4 regions of the Piscinibacter sp. PDB1-1 genome follow, and region 3 is predicted to be linked to each of the others. Evidence: predicted binding sites of a transcription regulator. Region 3 holds the regulator's gene; each other region holds the start of a gene.

Region 1 (4,194 bases), on a different contig from region 3:
GCGCGCGCCGTGCGGGGCGAGCAAGGGGTCGTACCACTCATCGGAGAAGGGGTCGATCGAAGCCAGCCGCGAGGTGTCGACCTCGGCATGCTCGCCACGCTGGCGCTGCACGTTGCGCGCGATCCAGTGCTCCTGGTACCAGCCCAGGTGGCCGAACGACCACAGCGGCGGGTTGATCTCCGGGTGCATGGGCACCGACCACGGCGGATCGACGAGCTGCGACTCCAGCGCGCTCATCCAGCGAAGCGTGTGATTGCGCGCGTCCATCAGCGCGAGGGACAGCAATCCCTTGCCGGCACGCCGCATCTGCGACGACTCGATGGGTGGGGCTTCGAAGTCGAGCATGCCGGGCTTCTCCTGCGACGTTGTTCAGGCCGTGGGCGGCACGTAGACGCCCGCGTGCTGTGGCAGGTCGTCGTTGATCGGCCACCAGTTGGCCTTGCTGTCCACGCAGAAGTGCGCTTCCACCCCCGCCGGCAGCGGCTCGTTGATGAGCCCGGCGCGGATGCGCAAGGTGCCTGGGATCTCGTCGCGCCGGCTGTAGATGGGCGAGCCGCATCGGCGGCAGAACGCCCGCTTCTTGCCCGGCGAGGATTCGTACTCGGTGAGCAGCTCGCTGCCGCTGTCGAGCTGGAAGTCGGCCCGCGACACCGGCAGGTTGCTCGCGAACGGCGTGCCTTGCGCGCGCCGGCACTGCGAACAATGGCAGATCTGAACCGGCGCGAGCGTGTCCGTCATGAGGCGGAACTTCACGCCCTCGCAGAGGCAGTTGGCAGTAAAGGTCATGGCGCTCCGGTTGAGTCGCCCCACGCCCGTTGCGCGCCGCATGCGCACAACCTGAGCGACAGGCCTCTTGCACTTTAGCGGAGAGTCTCCAGCCCGGGGCGCGAGAACCCCGACGACCTCAGTACCTCACGAGCACGCGGTACTTCAGCGTGGTACTGCCGCCTGCGGGCACTGCCAGCTTCCACTCGGCCGTGCCGGCGGCGACCTTGCTGTGCTTGTGCGACTCGTCGACCATGCTCCAGTCGCCGGGCACCGGCTCGCGCACGGTCACCGTCACGGGTTCGGCCTTCGCGTTGCGCACCACGATCTCGTAGGCACTCTCGCTCACGTGGCTCGCGCGGTTGTTGGGTTCGCGGCGCCGGTAGTCGGTCTGCTTCTTGTCGGCGGTCACGTCGAACGCGTCGCCGAGCTTGAGGCGCACCTTCTCGTTCTTGGGCGTGTGATCGATGTTGTCCTCGCCTACGAACTGTGCATTGCCCGCGCTGTCGCGCTTGTAGACGCGCACCACGCCCTTGGGCATCGGCATGCCCAGGTGCGAGTTCTCGCGGTTGCTGAACTCCACGTACACGCCGGCCTTGAGCTTCTGGCCGATGTCGCCCACGCTGGAGCCGTAGTAGTAGTCGCTTCCCTGCAGCAGCAACTCCTTCACCACAGGCACTCGATTCGCGCTGAGCAGCGCCACCTGCTTGGTCTGGTTGTCGGCCAGCGTGGTCGCCCGCCCGAGCGTGTACAGGTGGTACTCGAACAAGGCCTCTTGTGCCATGGGCGCGGCCGCCGGCATGGCCTTGGCGGACATCATCATGTCCGCGCGCGCATGGCGGATCTCCTGCTTCACGCGGTTGACGTCGCCGGCCACGAGCTGCAGCTTGGCGTTCGAGTAGCTGGTGCCGCTCCGGTTGGTGAGCGTCACCCAGCCGTTGAGGTCGAGCGTGCTGTCGTCGCTGCCCAGTTCGGCCACGTAATCAGCCTTCCACGACAAGCCACCCGTCAAGTATGAGAGCTCCATCAACTGCGCCCCGCCACGCCGGCTGTTCAACTCGGTCACGAGCGTCGGCCGGTCGCGCAGGTTGGCCGGCACGTTGTCGTAGACGATGCGGCCCGGCACGCCGGTCTCGATGCGGTCGCCGATCTTCAGCACCACGCCCTGCGCGGCCGACAGCACCTGCGCGGTCTCGACGGTCTCGGCGCCGGTCTGCGGGTGCGTCTTGACGATGCGCACGCTGCGGCCCACGTACTTCTCTAGCAGCTTGGCGGGCGTGAGCAGGTCGAAGTCGAAGTTCTGCTCCAGCATGTCGAACGAGCCGGGGTTCGACAAACTGCGCAGTTGCGCCGTCTCGGGCCGCATGCGCCCGCTCACGTCGCGCAGGGCCAGGCGGTTGCTGCCGATGCCGAGCGTGACGTTGCGCGCGTCTTTCACAAGCGCCAGGTCGTCGTTGTAGATCGTCACCGCCACCGATTGCTGCTGGTCGAGCGTGCTGCGCCGTTCGGTTTCGGCGGGCTGCGCGCACACATGCGCGGCGGCGATCGCCAGCGTGGTCAGGAGTGCGGTGCGGGCGGCGGGGAAAGCGGTAGCCATGAAGGTTTCTCCAGAGGGTTGCAGGGGTTGCGGGCCAGGGGCCACACCCACTTGCACGGCGCACCTGAACGAACGGGGTGAAACGCGCCACGAAAAGTTCTCGGCGCCCGAGCAAAGGCTGTATGAAAATACAGCCCTCATGGCCGCGCCGCGCCTCATAGCCCACCTCGACATGGACGCCTTCTATGCGTCCGTGGAGCTGCTTCGCTACCCCGACCTCAAAGGCCTGCCGGTGGTGATCGGTGGCGGGCGCGACAGCCGGCCGGTGCTCCTGCCCGACGGCACGCGCCGCTACGCCCGGCTGCGCGACTACACCGGGCGTGGCGTGCTCACCACCAGCACCTACGAAGCGCGCGCACTCGGCGTGTTCTCGGCCATGGGCACGATGAAGGCGGCCAAGCTGGCGCCCGATGCGGTGCTTCTGCCGGTCGATTTCGAGCAGTACCGCAAGTACTCGCGGCTCTTCAAGGCCGCCGTGCGGCGCATTGCACCCCTGGTCGAAGACCGCGGCATCGACGAGATCTACATCGACCTCACCGACCTCCCCGGCGCGCTTGACGACGGCGGCCGGGCCATTGGCCAGCAACTCAAGGACGCCGTGCGCGAGGCCACCGGCGGCCTCACCTGCTCGGTGGGCATCACACCCAACAAGCTGCTCTCCAAGCTGTGCTCCGAGTTCGACAAGCCCGATGGGCTGACGCTGCTTCGGGCCGACGAGATCCCGGCGCGCATCTGGCCGCTGGCGGCCCGCAAGGTCAACGGCATCGGCCCCAAGGCAAGCGAGAAGCTGGCGAGCGTGGGCTTGCACACCGTGGGCGACATCGCTGCCGCCGACCCCGCCTTCCTGCTTGCGCACTTCGGCAAGAACTACGGCGCCTGGTTGCATGCCGCAGCGCATGGGCGAGATGAGCGCTCGGTGGTCACCCACAGCGAACCGGTGTCGATGAGCCGCGAGACCACCTTCGAGCGCGACCTGCACGCCGTGCGCGACCGCCGCACCCTCACGCCGATCTTCACCGAGCTGTGCATGGAGCTGGCAGACGACCTCAGCCGCAAGGGCTACGCGGCCAAGACCATCGGCATCAAGCTGCGCTTCGACGATTTCAAGATCGTCACGCGCGACCTCACGCTGCCCGCGCACACCCTGGACGCGAGAACGATCCGCCGCGCCGCGGGCGAATGCCTCAAGCGGGTGGATCTGTCACGCCGCCTGCGCCTGCTGGGCGTGCGAGCGGGCAACCTCGCCAAGCTGGCCGAACTGCTCGATCCGCATGCGGCCCAAGCCGCCCCGGCGGTGCACGAGCCGCCCGCGGCCTACCTCGCTCCTTTGCCACTTTTCGACGAAAACAGCGGCTCGTCGAACACGGCCTGAATCCAAATCGCCCCGCATTGCGTATCTGCTGCAAGAAACGCATTCGGAGAGGAGGATTCCATGCCCGTATCAACCCGGCCCCTGGCCCGCGCCGCCCTGGTGCTCGCGCTCGCCACCCCGACCGCCTGGGCACAAAGCAGCCAGTACGGCGGCAAGCTGCTCCTCACCGGCGGGGTGAGCAGCATCGACGGCGCAGCGGGCGGTGGCCTCACCCCATGGGCCGTGACCGGCGGCTACGGCACCGCCGGCGAGCTCGGCGGCTCGGCCTTCGCCACCCGCGTGAAGACACGCGACTACGGCCTCAATGTCTACGGCGCTGCCGTGAGCTACGGCGAGCGCATCGAGCTCTCGGTCGCACGGCAGGATTTCGACACCGGGCCGGTGGGCGGTGCGCTGGGCCTCACCGGCCTGCGCCTGAAGCAGAACATCGTCGGCGCCAAGCTGCGCCTGGCCGGCGATG
Region 2 (4,194 bases), on a different contig from region 3:
GCCGGTCGACGGCGCGCTCTTCGTCAGCCGCACGCGCGACGGCGGCCGCAGCTTCGAGGCCCTGCGCACCGGCCTGCCGCAACAGGACTGCTACGACCTCATCTACCGCCACGGCCTGGCGGTCGATTCGAGCGGCAGTGCGCTGCTGATGGGCAGCACCACCGGCAACCTGTGGGCGAGCGATGACGGCGGCGACACGTGGGCCTGCGTGTCGAACAACCTGCCGCCGATCCACGCGGTGCGCTTCGGGTGATGCGCCGTTTTTGAGCACTTGGCCACGCGGGTGTGGCGCCTTGCGCACACACGTCCCCCTGCAACACGGGGGTGCCCCAGCGCAAGGGAATGACACCTGCGATCGCGCTTCTGACAATGGGCGCACCCCATCAAAAGCACGCGCAGGAGCACGCCATGCCCACCACCATCGCTGTCGGAGCCCGATCGATGTTCGTCACCACGACGGCATGGGTCTTCATCCTGCTGGCGATGGTTGCAAGCTTCGCGGTGGTGGTGCGCAACGCGATGCTGTTCTCGATGCTGCCGATGTCGAGCGACTCGGTCTTGACCGGCCTGCTCGTGGCCTACATGCCGTGGGTCATTGCGGCGGGCGCCGTGGTTTCGCTGGCCACGCTGGCCTCGGCCATCGGCCTGCTGATGCGGCTCGATTGGGCGCGGCGCATCTTCATCGGCCTGATGGCCGTCGCCATCATCGCCAACCTCGTGGGCCTGTGGCTGCAGCACGAGATGATGCAAGCCGTGGTGAGCAGCACGCTCGACGGCGTCACGCTGCCACCGCAGGCGCAAGGCGTGTTCGGCGGGTTCGTGACCGCCGTGCGCGTCATGGCCGTGGTCGTCACGCTCGGCGCCTGCGCCTTCCTCGCGTGGATCATGCGCCGGCTGATGTCGGCTGGCGTACGCCGCGAGTTTGCGTAGCCCCCCAGTCGCTTCGCTCCTGCCCCCAAGGGGCGCCGTCCGGCTTGGGGCGGCCCGGCGCCGGACCTTCTCGCATCAACGCAGGTCACCGTCCACGTAGAACCAACGCCCGTCTTCGCGCACGAAGCGGCTCGTCTCGTGCAGCCGGTGGGCGCGCCCGCCGAGTTTGCTGCGGGCCACGAACTCCACGGTGGCGTGCGTGTCGTCCTGCGTGGCATGCGACTTCACCTCCAGCCCCAACCAGCGCAGGCCGGCCGGGTTAGGTTCCAGCGTGGCGGGGCGGGTGCTCGGGTGCCAGGTGGCAAGCAGGTAATCGATGAGATCGCGCACGTACGCGCTGTAGCGTGAACGCATGAGCACCTCGGCATCGGGCGCCTGCAGGTGCAGTGGGCCACCTTCGGTGTGGAAGCGGCCACAGCAATCGGCGTAGGCGCGTTTCGCGCCGCAATCGCAAGTCATGTCGGCCCCTCGCCCGACGAATACTTCTGGCGATCCCCCAAGGGGATGCGCGCCGGCTTGGGAGCGGCTCGGTGCTCGGCCCGCGTCGTGAGTTCCTTCTGCCAGGTTTCGCTGACCAGATCGAGCCCGAAGCTGCGCTGCGCTTCGCTGGCGGTGACGCGGTAACCCGCCTTGCGATAGATGTTGCGCGCGGTGAGCAGGTGGGCGTTGGTCCACAGGGTGATGCGCTCGTAGCCCGCCATGCGCGCAAAGCGCTCGCATTCATCCACCAGGCGCGCACCCAGGCCCAGGCCGCGCGCCGTGGGTTCGACCAGCAGCATGCGCAGCCGGGCCGTGCCGGGCACGGGTGCTTGCGTGGCTTCATCGCGGTCTTGCACGAGGAAGACGCTGCCCACGTTCTGGCCGTCGCGTTCGGCGATCCAGCAGGCTTCGCGAGTGGGGTCGAAGCGCTCGACGAAATCCGCGGCAATGCGTGCCACCAGCGCCTCGAAGCGCATGTCGAATCGGTGTTCCTGCGCGTAGAGCGCGCCGTGGCGGCTCACCACCCAGCCGATGTCTCCCGGGTGGTGCGGGCGCAGCAGATAAGGCGCGCTGCGTTGCGATGCCGCGGACTCGCCCAGCAGTTGCTCGATGCGCGCCATGGCCTGCAGCAGTTGCTGTTGCTGTGCCTCGGGCAACGCGTTCAGCATGTCGCCGACCTGCTCGCGCGAGCGCTGGTGCAGCGGTGCATACGCCTTGCGCCCGGTGGGTGTGAGGCTCAGGTGCATCTGGCGTGCGTCGGCGCTCGAGCGGCTGGCCTTGACGAGCCCTTGCTCCTTCAAGCTGCGCAGCATGCGGCTCAGGTAGCCGGCATCGAGATCGAGCGCGCGGGCGAGGCCGGTGGCGGTGGGGTGCTCGTGGTGGGCCAGCTCCCACAGCAGGCGCGATTCGGCCAGGGTGTAGGGCGAATCGAGCAGGCCTTCGTGCAGCACCCCGATGCGCCGCGTGTAGAAGCGATTGAAGGCGCGCACGGCTTCGATGGGGTCGAGGGCGTCGGCGTGAGGCATGCGCCATGATACTTGCCAAAAGCAATAATCAAGTTGCCAAAAACAAGGCATGAAAGCGCTCAGGATTTGCGCGAACAGCTGTATGGGCATACAGTATTTGCAATGGATGCCTTCCTCCCCCTGCCGGACCCTCAGCCTCACCCGCCCCTGGCGCCGGCTGCGGCCCAGCCGCGGCCGCTCCGGCCGGCCCTGGTGGCGCCCGAGGTGCTGCATGCCAGCCTGTGGCGGGCCGATCAACTGGGCCGTGCGGCCGAGCACGCCTTGCCCAGTGGCTTTGCCGCGCTCGATGCGCAACTGCCCGGTGGTGGCTGGCCGCGTCGCGCGCTGACCGAACTGCTGCTGCCGCACCCGGGCATCGGCGAGATCCGCCTGCTGGCGGCCAGCCTGGCGGCCATCCAGCGCGACGGCCGCCTGGTGATGATGTTCGACCCGCCGGCTGCGTTGTCCGCCCCTGCGCTGGCCGAACTGGGGTTCGATGTGGAGCAGATCCTCGTCGTCCACACCCACCTGCAAGTGCGCCCTGGTGCCGACCGCCTGTGGGCACTGGAGCAGGCCCTCAAGAGCGGGCATGTGGGTGCGGTGGTGGCCTGGCTGCCGCAGCCGCTGCGCAGCGAGCGCCTGCGCCGCCTGCAACTGGCCGCGCACGCGCACGACGGCCCGGCCTTCATGCTGCGCGAGATGGCCGCGCAAGCCCATGCCAGCCCCGCACCGCTGCGCCTGGCTCTGCACCCGGCGGGGGCCGATCAACTGGCGCTGCGCGTGCTCAAGCGGCGCGGGCCGCCTTTGCTGCGGCCAATTCATCTTTCGCTGCCGCCGGTGCTATCACCTGCGGCCCTGCGCCGTGCGCAAACCGTGAGCCATGTGCCTGGTCGCACTGCTCAGCCTGCGATGCCAACGGCAACCGGAACGGCCGCATCTACAACATCGACATCGACATCGACATCGACATCGACATCGACATCGACATCGACATCGACGTTGCGCGGCGCCACCTTCGTCAACCTGGCGTGATGCGCTCTTCTTGCGCGATCTCTTGCTGCCATGCTCTGGGTCGCTCTGCATCTGCCATGGCTGTCGCTCGAATCCTTCGCGGCGACGCTGCCACCCGCCCAGGCGGCACAACCGTTGGCCTTGCTGGATGCTCACCGCATCCTCAGCGCCAGCCTGAGCGCGCAGGCCCTGGGCGTGCAGCCGGGCATGAAGCGCGCCACCGCCTTGTCGCTGGCGCCGCATCTGCTGCTGGGCCAGACCGATGCGCAACGTGATCTCGCCGCGCTGACTGGTGTGGCGCATGCGGCGCTGGCCTTTACGCCGAGTGTCAGCCTTGCCTTGCCTCAGGGCGTGCTGCTGGAGGTGCGCGCTAGCCTGCGTTACTTTGGCGGGCGCGAGGCCTTGCTCCACAAACTGCATGCGGCTGTCACGCCGCTGGGCCATCGCGTGCATTGCGCCAGCGCGCCCACTCCCCTGGGGGCGGCGTTCTTGTCGCGTTGGTGCCCTGGCGAACATTGCGCCGACCGGGCCGCCTTGGCCAGGCGGCTCCGAGCAGCGCCACCGGCGCTGCTCGCCACGGCCGCCGAGCATGGCGACACCCTGCAGGGCATGGGGCTGCACACCCTGGGCGATGTGCGGCGGCTGCCCCGCACCGGGCTCGCGCAGCGCTTCGGCCAAGCCCTGCTCGATGAGCTCGACAGCGCTTACGGCGACCGGCCCGACCCCCGCGAACCACTCAGCCTGCCGCAGTCGTTTCGCAGCCAGATCG
Region 3 (4,194 bases):
ACGGATGGGCCAGGTTCCAGACCTTCGAGGAGATCATCAAGGTCAAAGGCAAGCCTGACGTCACGCTGCTGGCCCGCGCCACGCGCCATGGGCCTGTGATCTCCGACTCAGGTGCTCCAGCCACGACCGGCCTCACCGGGCCGACCTCGAAGCCGAGCTATGCCCTAGCGATGCGCTGGACGGCGCTCGACCTGGACTCCGGCACCATCGACGCGGCGATCGAGCTGAACACCGTGCGCAGCGTGGCCGAGTTCGTGGCTGCCTCCAGCAAGCATCTCGCGCCCATGCAGAACATGGCCGTGGCCGACGACCAGGGCCACATCGGCGTGGTGTCTGCCGGGCGCGTGCCGGTGCGCAAGCCTGAGAACGACCTCAAGGGCCTCGTGCCCGCGCCCGGCTGGGATGCGAAGTACGACTGGGCCGGCGTGCTGGAACCCACCTGGACGCCGAGAGAGATCGATCCGCCGCGCGGCTGGATCGCCACCGCCAACCAGCGCATCCACCCGGTCGACTACCCCCACTTCATCACCAGCGAATGGGCGGCTCCGTACCGCCACCAGCGCATAGAGCAATTGCTCGCGGCCAAGCCGAAGCACACGCTCGCGAGCCTGCGCGAGATCCAGGCCGACGTGTATTCGATCGGCACGATGCGCCTGATGCCCATCCTTCGCAAAGCCACCTCTGCGCACCCGCTGGCCGAGGCGGCGCAGCGGGAACTGGGGTCGTTCGGTGGCAAGGTCACGGCAGACAAGGCCGCCCCGCTGATTGCGTGGGCCTGGGCGCGACAGCTCACGCAGGGCATCTTCAGCGACGAATTGGGTGAGCCGCTGTACCGCCAGCAGATCGCCACGCGCAGCTTCCGTGAGGCGCTGGAGGGCGTGCTGGAATCAGGCAACGCTTGGTGGTGCGACAACAAGGCCACGCCAGTGGCCGAGAGCTGCGGCGAGCAGGTCAACCAAGCCTTCACCCGTGCGCTCGACGAGTTGCAGGCCGCCCACGGTTCGGACGTGTCGAAGTGGCAATGGGGAAAGGCGCACCAGGCGCGGAGCGAACACCGGCCGTTCAGCCGCGTGAAACCGCTCAACCGCTGGTTCGAATCGCGCACGCCGGTGGGGGGCGACACCTACACCGTGGACGTGTCCCGCGTCAGCCTGCGGCCCGACCCGACGACGGGCGAGTTGTACCTGGATGAGCACGGGCCGTCGTTCCGGGCGCTCTACGACCTGGGCGACCCGGCCAACTCACGCTTCATGCAATCGAGTGGGCAGTCGGGGATCGTGTTCTCGCCGCTGTATCGGGCGTTCGTCAAACCCTGGGCGCAGGTGAAGGACGTGCCGGTCTGGGTCGGTGAGGCCCGGCGCACGCTGATACTGAAGCCGCGACCCTGAGGGAGGGTTGCCAGCGGGGCGCTCAGGGCGCTTCCGGCAGCGTGTAGTCGAAGGTGTAGAGATGCTGGCCGTCGACGATGTCAATGGCCAGCCTGCCGGACAGCCCCGTGAGTTCGCCGGTGCCCGAATCTGGCACCACCGTGACGACAAGCTGTGGCGCACCGCGGTCCATCACACCGGTGTGTTGGAGGACGAAGCTCCCCCGCCTGCCGTGCAGGTTGCCGGCCACGAATTCGAGCGCGACATAAGCGGCGGACCCGGTCACAGCGGTCATCGCGGAGAGCATTTCACCCCGGCCCGTGCCTTGTAGATCGCCGCTGAACGTCTTGTCGAGAGACATGCGGCCCAGGCCCTCGCCCGAGTGAACCGTGGCTTGCGGGGTGAGCTTGACCTCGAAAGACCCGGTGGCGCGGATGCGGAGCATGCCTGCCTGCCTGCCTTGATGACCGCGATCAGACCTGCCCGAACAGCGCCTTGCGCTGGGCGGTGTACGTCCACCACGGGGCGGGGGCAGCGCCGCTCATGAAGTCGGTGGCTGCCATGAAGGTGTCCAGCACGCAGGGGTCATGGCGCTGGCCCGTGACGTCGCACAGCTTCTGGTACAGCACGAAGGCATCTTTGCCACGCAGTTGCTGCGGGTGGGCAATGCCGATCAGGCGCAGGTCCTCGGCCAAGGCCGGGCCGATGTTGGGCAGTTGCTCCAGGCGTTCGCACTCTTCGGCGCTGTGAGCCTTGGGCGACTTGATCGGTCGGATCGATTTGCTCGACACCATGAGCGCCTCACATCAGCATGTTGTTGCGAATCAAACCCACGGCCAGGCCTTCGAGCTCGAAGTCGACATCGCCGAACGGGATGACGATGGGTTGGAAGTCAGGGTTCTCGGGCAGCAGCTCGATGCTGGTGCGTGTGCGCTTGAAGCGCTTCACGGTCACCTCATCACCCAGCCGCGCCACGACGATCTGGCCGTTCTTGGCGTCCTTGGCCTTCTGCACGGCGAGCAGGTCGCCGTCCATGATGCCGGCGTCGCGCATGCTCATGCCCTTGACCTTGAGCAGGTAGTCGGGACGGCGCGGGAACATGCTGGCCTCCATGAGGTAGGTCTGGTCGATGTGCTCCTGCGCGAGGATCGGGCTGCCGGCCGCTACGCGCCCGACCAGCGGCAGCGTGAGTTGCGACAGGCTGGGCAAGGGCAGGCTGAACTGCTTGCCGCGACTCTCGTTGAGCGCACGCAATGTGTCAGACTTCAAACGGATGCCTCGCGAGGTGCCGCCCACGAGCTCGATCACGCCTTTGCGGGCGAGGGCCTGCAAGTGTTCTTCGGCCGCGTTGGCGGAGCGAAACCCGAGTTCTGCAGCGATCTCGGCGCGGGTGGGTGGTGCGCCGGTGCGCTCGATGGCGCTTTGCACCAGGTCGAGAATCTGCTGCTGGCGATCGGTGAGTTTGGGCGCTTCGTACATGGCGATCCTTGTGGATACGGGGTGGGCGCTGCGGCTGTGGTGTACAACTGAATTTCCATCCAGTGGCTGTATTTTCATCCAGCTTATCAAAAAATGCAAAAAGACGCACACCTGATCGTGGTCCTGGGCACCGGCGGCACCATCGCCGGCACGTCGAGCGTGGCTGCTGACAACCTTGGCTACACGGCGGCGCAGATCGGTGTCGATCAGCTGGTGGCCGCCGTTCCCGAGTTGGCTCGCCTGGCAGTCGAGTGCGAGCAGGTGGCGCAGATCGACAGCAAGGACATGGGGTTTGCCGTGTGGTGCGCATTGGCGCTGCGCGCGGCGCACCACTTGGCGCGGCCCGAGGTGGCTGGCGTGGTCGTGACGCACGGCACCGACACGTTGGAGGAGACCGCGTACTTCCTGCAACGCGTGCTGGCACCGGCCAAGCCCCTGGTGCTGACGGCCGCGATGCGCCCGGCCACGTCGTTGCAAGCCGATGGCCCGCAGAACCTGCTCGACGCGGTTCGTGTGGCGGCGCATGCGGGGGTGAGCGGCGCCGTCGTGGTTGTCGCAGGGACCATCCACTCCCCCCACGCCGTGCGCAAGGCTCACACCTACCGGCTGGATGCCTTCAATTCCGGCGAGGCGGGGCCGCTGGGCGTGATCGTAGAAGGGCAGGTGCGCCAATGGCGTGTTTGGCCGCAGGGTGGCGCGCTCGGTGTGCAGGCTCTGCCTGAAGACGAGAAGGCGTGGCCGTACGTCGAGATCGTCGGCAGCCATGCCGGAGCAGGCGGCGCGGCAGTGCGCGCATTGCAGGCCGCAGGCGTGCAGGGTCTGGTGGTCGCTACCACCGGCGGCGGCACAGTCCACCAAGAACTCGAAGCGGCCCTGCAAGAGGCGCAGGGCCGCGGCGTGCGGGTGCTTCGCAGCAGCCGTTGCCTGGATGGGCAGGTGTTCGAGAAGGCCGGCGACACCTTGCCGTCGGCCGGAGAACTCACGCCGGTCAAGGCGCGGATCGAGTTGATGCTCTCGATCCTGGCGGAGCTCAGACCACCGTCAGCGTGACGTCGATGTTGCCGCGGGTGGCGTTCGAATACGGGCACACCTTGTGGGCCGCAGCGACCAGCGCCTCGGCCTGCGCCTTCTCGAAGCCAGGGATGGTGATCTTCATCGCCACTTGAATGCCGAAGCCAGCCGGGATCGGGCCGATGCCTACGTCGGACGTGATCGACACGTCGTCGGGCAGCTTAATCTTCTGGCCTGCGGCGACGGCCTTCATCGCGCCGATGAAGCAGGCCGAGTAGCCGGCTGCAAACAGCTGCTCGGGGTTGGTGCCCGAACCGCCCGCGCCGCCCAATTCCTT
Region 4 (4,194 bases), 1.7 Mb from region 3:
TCCTTGCCTTGGTACTCATGAATTTTCATCGCTGACTCTCTTCACTCAGTGTTCTGGGAACGGTTGCGGGCGGGTGGGAACTTGGACGCGCCGGGCTTGTACCAGCGCGGGTAATGGAGGCGCACGGCGTTGCCATCGGTGCGCAGGGCATGACAACGGTCGAGCTGGAAGGGTTGGCGCGCATCGGCCGCTTCGCCGCGCGTGTCGATCACGTCGCCGGCGAACGCCTGCACCACGGCAGTGGGCAAAACCTGCGTGAGCTCGGTGATGTGGGTGCAGCCGGCGACGCCGCCGAGCCGCTCCGCCACCGCAAAGCGAAAGCCCTTGAGCAGGTTGAGCCCGACCAGCGCCTGGTAGGCATCACCATGGTCGTCGCATTCGCCGGGGTAGGGCATGGCCCGCGTCTCGGAGCCCGCCTGCAGGATGTTGAAGCGCTCGTCGATGACGAGGCGCAGCAGCATGTCGTGGATGGGTTCGCCGGCACGTCGCACGCTTTCGGTGAGTTGCGTGTCGCGCGTCTTGACGTCGCTGATGACGGCGTCGACCTCCCACAGGCCGCCCCCACGCGCAAAGACCTGGACGTCGATGCGGCGGCTGTGCTTGAGCTGGCGCTCGGGCGCGGCGGGGGGCAAAGCCATTGAAGCGGGGGACAGCGAAGGGGATGGTGGCGGCCGGAAGGCCGTTGGCCCTCATGGCAAACCCTAGAAATGTAGCACCGCATATCGCCACGATATGAAACGGAAGTGCGGTCTTCAGTCCCCGTCGATGGACGCGGCTCCTTGTATGACGCGGCGGATCACCTCGCTTGAAAAGCCCCGCCCGGCGAGGAAGCGCATCTGCCGAGCACGCTCGGCGGCGTCGACCGCCGGTTCACCGAACTTGCGCTGCCAGACCTCGCGGGCGCGGTCGAGCTCGCTGAGTTTGAGCGCCGACGCGGCAGCGTCGCTGAGCGCCACGCCGTGCCGGGCCAGCTCCATGCGGATGCGCAGATTGCCGTAGCGCGCGGCGCGGGCGTTCACGCGGCTTTCGGCGAAGCGCTCTTCGCACAGGTAGCGCTGGGCCACCAGCCAGTCGAGCACGGCGTGCACCTGCTCGATGGCATCGGGCTCGTCTTGCGCATGCGACTCTTTCGCATGCGACAGCAGCTTGCGCCGCATCTCGCTGAGGCTGTGCTCGCGCTGCGCCAGGATCTGCAGCGCTCGTCCCTTGAGCGACAGGCGCGGCCTCATGCGCGGGCTTACTCCTGCGCGGCCGCCTCCTTGGCGGCGCGTGATTTCCTGGTCGGTGCAGGCGCTTCGGCATCGCCATCGGAAGGCAGCAGCGGGATGCCCATGGCGTCGCGCACCTTGTTCTCGATCTCCACGGCCAGCACCGGGTTCTCGCGCAGGAACTCGCGGGCGTTGTCCTTGCCCTGGCCGATCTTCTCGCCGTTGTAGGCGAACCAGGAGCCGCTCTTTTCCAGGATCTTGGCGTCGACGCCCATGTCGATCACCTCGCCTTCACGGCTGATGCCTTGGCCATAGAGGATGTCGAACTCGGCCGTCTTGAACGGGGGGGACACCTTGTTCTTGACGACCTTCACCTTGGTCTCGTTGCCGATGACCTCTTCGCCCTTCTTGATGCTGCCGATGCGGCGGATGTCCAGGCGCACCGAGGCGTAGAACTTGAGCGCGTTGCCGCCGGTCGTGGTTTCGGGCGAACCGAACATCACGCCGATCTTCATGCGGATCTGGTTGATGAAGATGACCATGGTGTTGGTCTTCTTGATGGTGGCGGTGAGCTTGCGCAGCGCCTGGCTCATGAGCCGCGCCTGCAGGCCGGGCAGCGAGTCACCCATCTCGCCTTCGATTTCGGCCTTGGGCGTGAGCGCGGCCACCGAGTCGATGACGACCAGGTCGACCGAGCCCGAGCGCACCAGCGCGTCAACGATCTCGAGCGCCTGCTCGCCGGTGTCGGGCTGGCTGATCAGCATCTCTTGCAGGTTGACGCCGAGCTTTTGCGCGTACGAGGTGTCGAGCGCATGCTCGGCATCGATGAAGGCGCAGGTGCCGCCCAGCTTTTGCATTTGCGCGATGACTTGCAGCGTGAGCGTGGTCTTGCCCGACGACTCCGGGCCGTAGATCTCGACCACCCGGCCGCGCGGCAGGCCGCCGACGCCGAGGGCGATGTCCAGCCCCAGCGAGCCGGTGGAGACGACCTCGATGTCCTCGATCTTCTCGCCCTCGCCGAGCTTCATGATCGAGCCCTTGCCGAACTGCTTTTCGATCTGGGCCAGAGCGGCTTGCAGGGCCTTGGCCTTTTCGGTGTTCAGTGCCTTGACGGGTGCGTCCATGAGAATCTCCTTGTGAATCAATCAGTTAGAGCCTGCTCATAACAACAGGCTGGATGAATGAACAGCATTCTGCGAGGCTTGTAGATCAAAGTAAACCCACTTTATGGTCAGTTTGCCTTACTATCGATAGATGTCTGGCGATTGGAGACAAACCCACCTCGGCCGTTTGCTGGGCCATGCGATGCGCCGCTTCGACGAGCGCGTGCTGGCCCTGATGGCGCGCAATGTGGAGGTGCCGCTCGCGCTCTCCAACCTGGCGGCGCGCGCGCAGGTGAGCGCAGCCCACATCCACATCACGCGACACCTGGCGCTGGAGGGCTCGCGCCTCACCGACCTGGCCGAGCAGGCCGGCATGAGCAAGCAGGCCATGGGCGACCTGGTCGACCAATGCGAGGCCTGGGGGTTGGTGAAGCGCGAGCCCGACAGCCGCGACAAACGGGCCCGCCTGGTGCGCTTCACACCCACCGGGCTGGCCTGGCTGGCGGCCTTCGAGCAGGCGGTGGCGCAGGCCGATCTCGAGTTCCGCGACGAGCTTGGCGCCGAGGTGGCCACAGTGGTCGCCCTGGGTCTGGAAGCCTACGCACTTCAATAGAATCCGACGACACGCCGCACGCACCGCGGAGCCACCAGGAGACAGCAATGCGGATACTGATTGCCGAAGACGATCAGGTCCTGGCCGACGGGCTCTTGCGCACCCTGCGCAACTCGGGCTATGCGGTCGATGCGGTGGCCAGCGGCACCGAGGCCGATGCCGCGCTCGGTTCGCATGAATTCGATCTGCTGATCCTCGACCTCGGCCTGCCCAAGATGCACGGCCTGGAGGTGCTGCGCAAGCTGCGCGCGCGCGGCGCCACGGTGCCGGTGCTGATCCTCACAGCAGCCGACAGCGTGGAGCAGCGCGTCAAAGGGTTGGACCTCGGTGCCGACGACTACATGGCCAAGCCGTTCTCGCTGCAGGAGCTCGAAGCGCGCGTGCGCGCGCTCACGCGGCGCGGGCTGGGCACGGCCTCCAGCCTCATCAAGCACGGGCCGCTGACCTTCGATGCCACCGGCCGCGTGGCCTACATCAATGACCAGATGATCGAACTCTCGGCGCGCGAGCTGAGCCTCCTTGAAGCGCTGCTGCAGCGCTCGGGCCGGCTGGTGAGCAAGGACCACCTGGTGGAGCGCCTGTGCGAATGGGGCGAAGAGGTGAGCAACAACGCGATCGAGGTCTACATCCACCGGCTGCGCAAGAAGATCGAGCAGGGCCCCGTGCGCATTGCAACCGTGCGCGGCCTCGGCTACTGCCTGGAAAAAATCCCCGGATGACCGTTCGCAGCCCTTGCGTGAGCGACGCGAGACGCCCATCGGGCGCAGAGTCGGAGCCCCTGGGCAGGAGCGAAGCGTCGGGGGGGCCATAGCCCATGGGATTCCCGCGCGAACAACGCTCCCTGTTTGGCGAGATCCTCGACTGGATGCTCGCGCCGCTGCTGCTGCTGTGGCCCATGAGCGTGGTGCTCACGTGGCTGGTCGCGCAGGGCATTGCCAACAAGCCGTTCGACCGCCAGCTCGGTGAAATGGCACGCCTGCTCTCGCAGCAGGTGAGCGTGCAGCAACTGGCCGACGGCAGCGCGCGGGCGCAGTTCACGCTCACGCGCAGCACGGCCGACCTGCTGCGTGCCGACGAGGCCGACACGCTCTACTACCAGGTGCTGGGCCTTCGCGGCGAGCTGCTGAGCGGCGAACGCGCGCTGCCCGCACCGGTCACGGGTGACGAAGACCGCGCCACTGCCGGCCAGCTTCGGTTTCGTGACGACGAGGTGGGCGGCACGACGGTCCGCGTGGCCTACGTTTGGGTCGTGCCGCCGGAGTCGCCTTCT

What was found. The regulator LexA, encoded in region 3, represses DNA repair genes until DNA is damaged. The targets are predictions, from matches to a motif close to ACTGTATNNNNATACAGT.
Region 1: a site for LexA is predicted at 2,480-2,497, ahead of AC1KAR_RS12490 (Y-family DNA polymerase). Genes of this name have one in related genera too.
Region 2: a site for LexA is predicted at 2,513-2,530, ahead of imuA (translesion DNA synthesis-associated protein ImuA). Genes of this name have one in related genera too.
Region 4: a site for LexA is predicted at 2,381-2,398, ahead of recA (recombinase RecA). Genes of this name have one in related genera too.

Annotation. Positions count from the first base shown of each region.
Region 1 covers NZ_JBWVZJ010000002.1:157,044-161,237, forward strand. Annotated here, with positions in the region: gene senA (selenoneine synthase SenA) at 1-345, opposite strand, end outside; gene AC1KAR_RS12480 (GFA family protein) at 370-786, opposite strand; gene AC1KAR_RS12485 (DUF4139 domain-containing protein) at 905-2,362, opposite strand; gene AC1KAR_RS12490 (Y-family DNA polymerase) at 2,502-3,734, shown strand; gene AC1KAR_RS12495 (DUF3034 family protein) at 3,795-4,194, shown strand, end outside.
Region 2 covers NZ_JBWVZJ010000003.1:657,627-661,820, reverse strand. Annotated here, with positions in the region: gene AC1KAR_RS18930 (WD40/YVTN/BNR-like repeat-containing protein) at 1-253, shown strand, start outside; gene AC1KAR_RS18925 (hypothetical protein) at 409-930, shown strand; gene AC1KAR_RS18920 (YchJ family protein) at 1,006-1,389, opposite strand; gene AC1KAR_RS18915 (bifunctional helix-turn-helix transcriptional regulator/GNAT family N-acetyltransferase) at 1,386-2,435, opposite strand; gene imuA (translesion DNA synthesis-associated protein ImuA) at 2,538-3,446, shown strand; gene AC1KAR_RS18905 (Y-family DNA polymerase) at 3,477-4,194, shown strand, end outside.
Region 3 covers NZ_JBWVZJ010000001.1:376,006-380,199, reverse strand. Annotated here, with positions in the region: gene AC1KAR_RS01700 (penicillin acylase family protein) at 1-1,388, shown strand, start outside; gene AC1KAR_RS01695 (DUF3224 domain-containing protein) at 1,411-1,812, opposite strand; gene AC1KAR_RS01690 (helix-hairpin-helix domain-containing protein) at 1,841-2,161, opposite strand; gene lexA (transcriptional repressor LexA) at 2,169-2,846, opposite strand; gene AC1KAR_RS01680 (asparaginase) at 2,940-3,896, shown strand; gene AC1KAR_RS01675 (organic hydroperoxide resistance protein) at 3,877-4,194, opposite strand, start outside.
Region 4 covers NZ_JBWVZJ010000001.1:2,073,470-2,077,663, forward strand. Annotated here, with positions in the region: gene sucC (ADP-forming succinate--CoA ligase subunit beta) at 1-29, opposite strand, end outside; gene AC1KAR_RS09575 (DUF2889 domain-containing protein) at 42-638, opposite strand; gene recX (recombination regulator RecX) at 753-1,229, opposite strand; gene recA (recombinase RecA) at 1,238-2,332, opposite strand; gene AC1KAR_RS09590 (MarR family winged helix-turn-helix transcriptional regulator) at 2,463-2,924, shown strand; gene AC1KAR_RS09595 (response regulator) at 2,972-3,643, shown strand; gene AC1KAR_RS09600 (sensor histidine kinase N-terminal domain-containing protein) at 3,739-4,194, shown strand, end outside.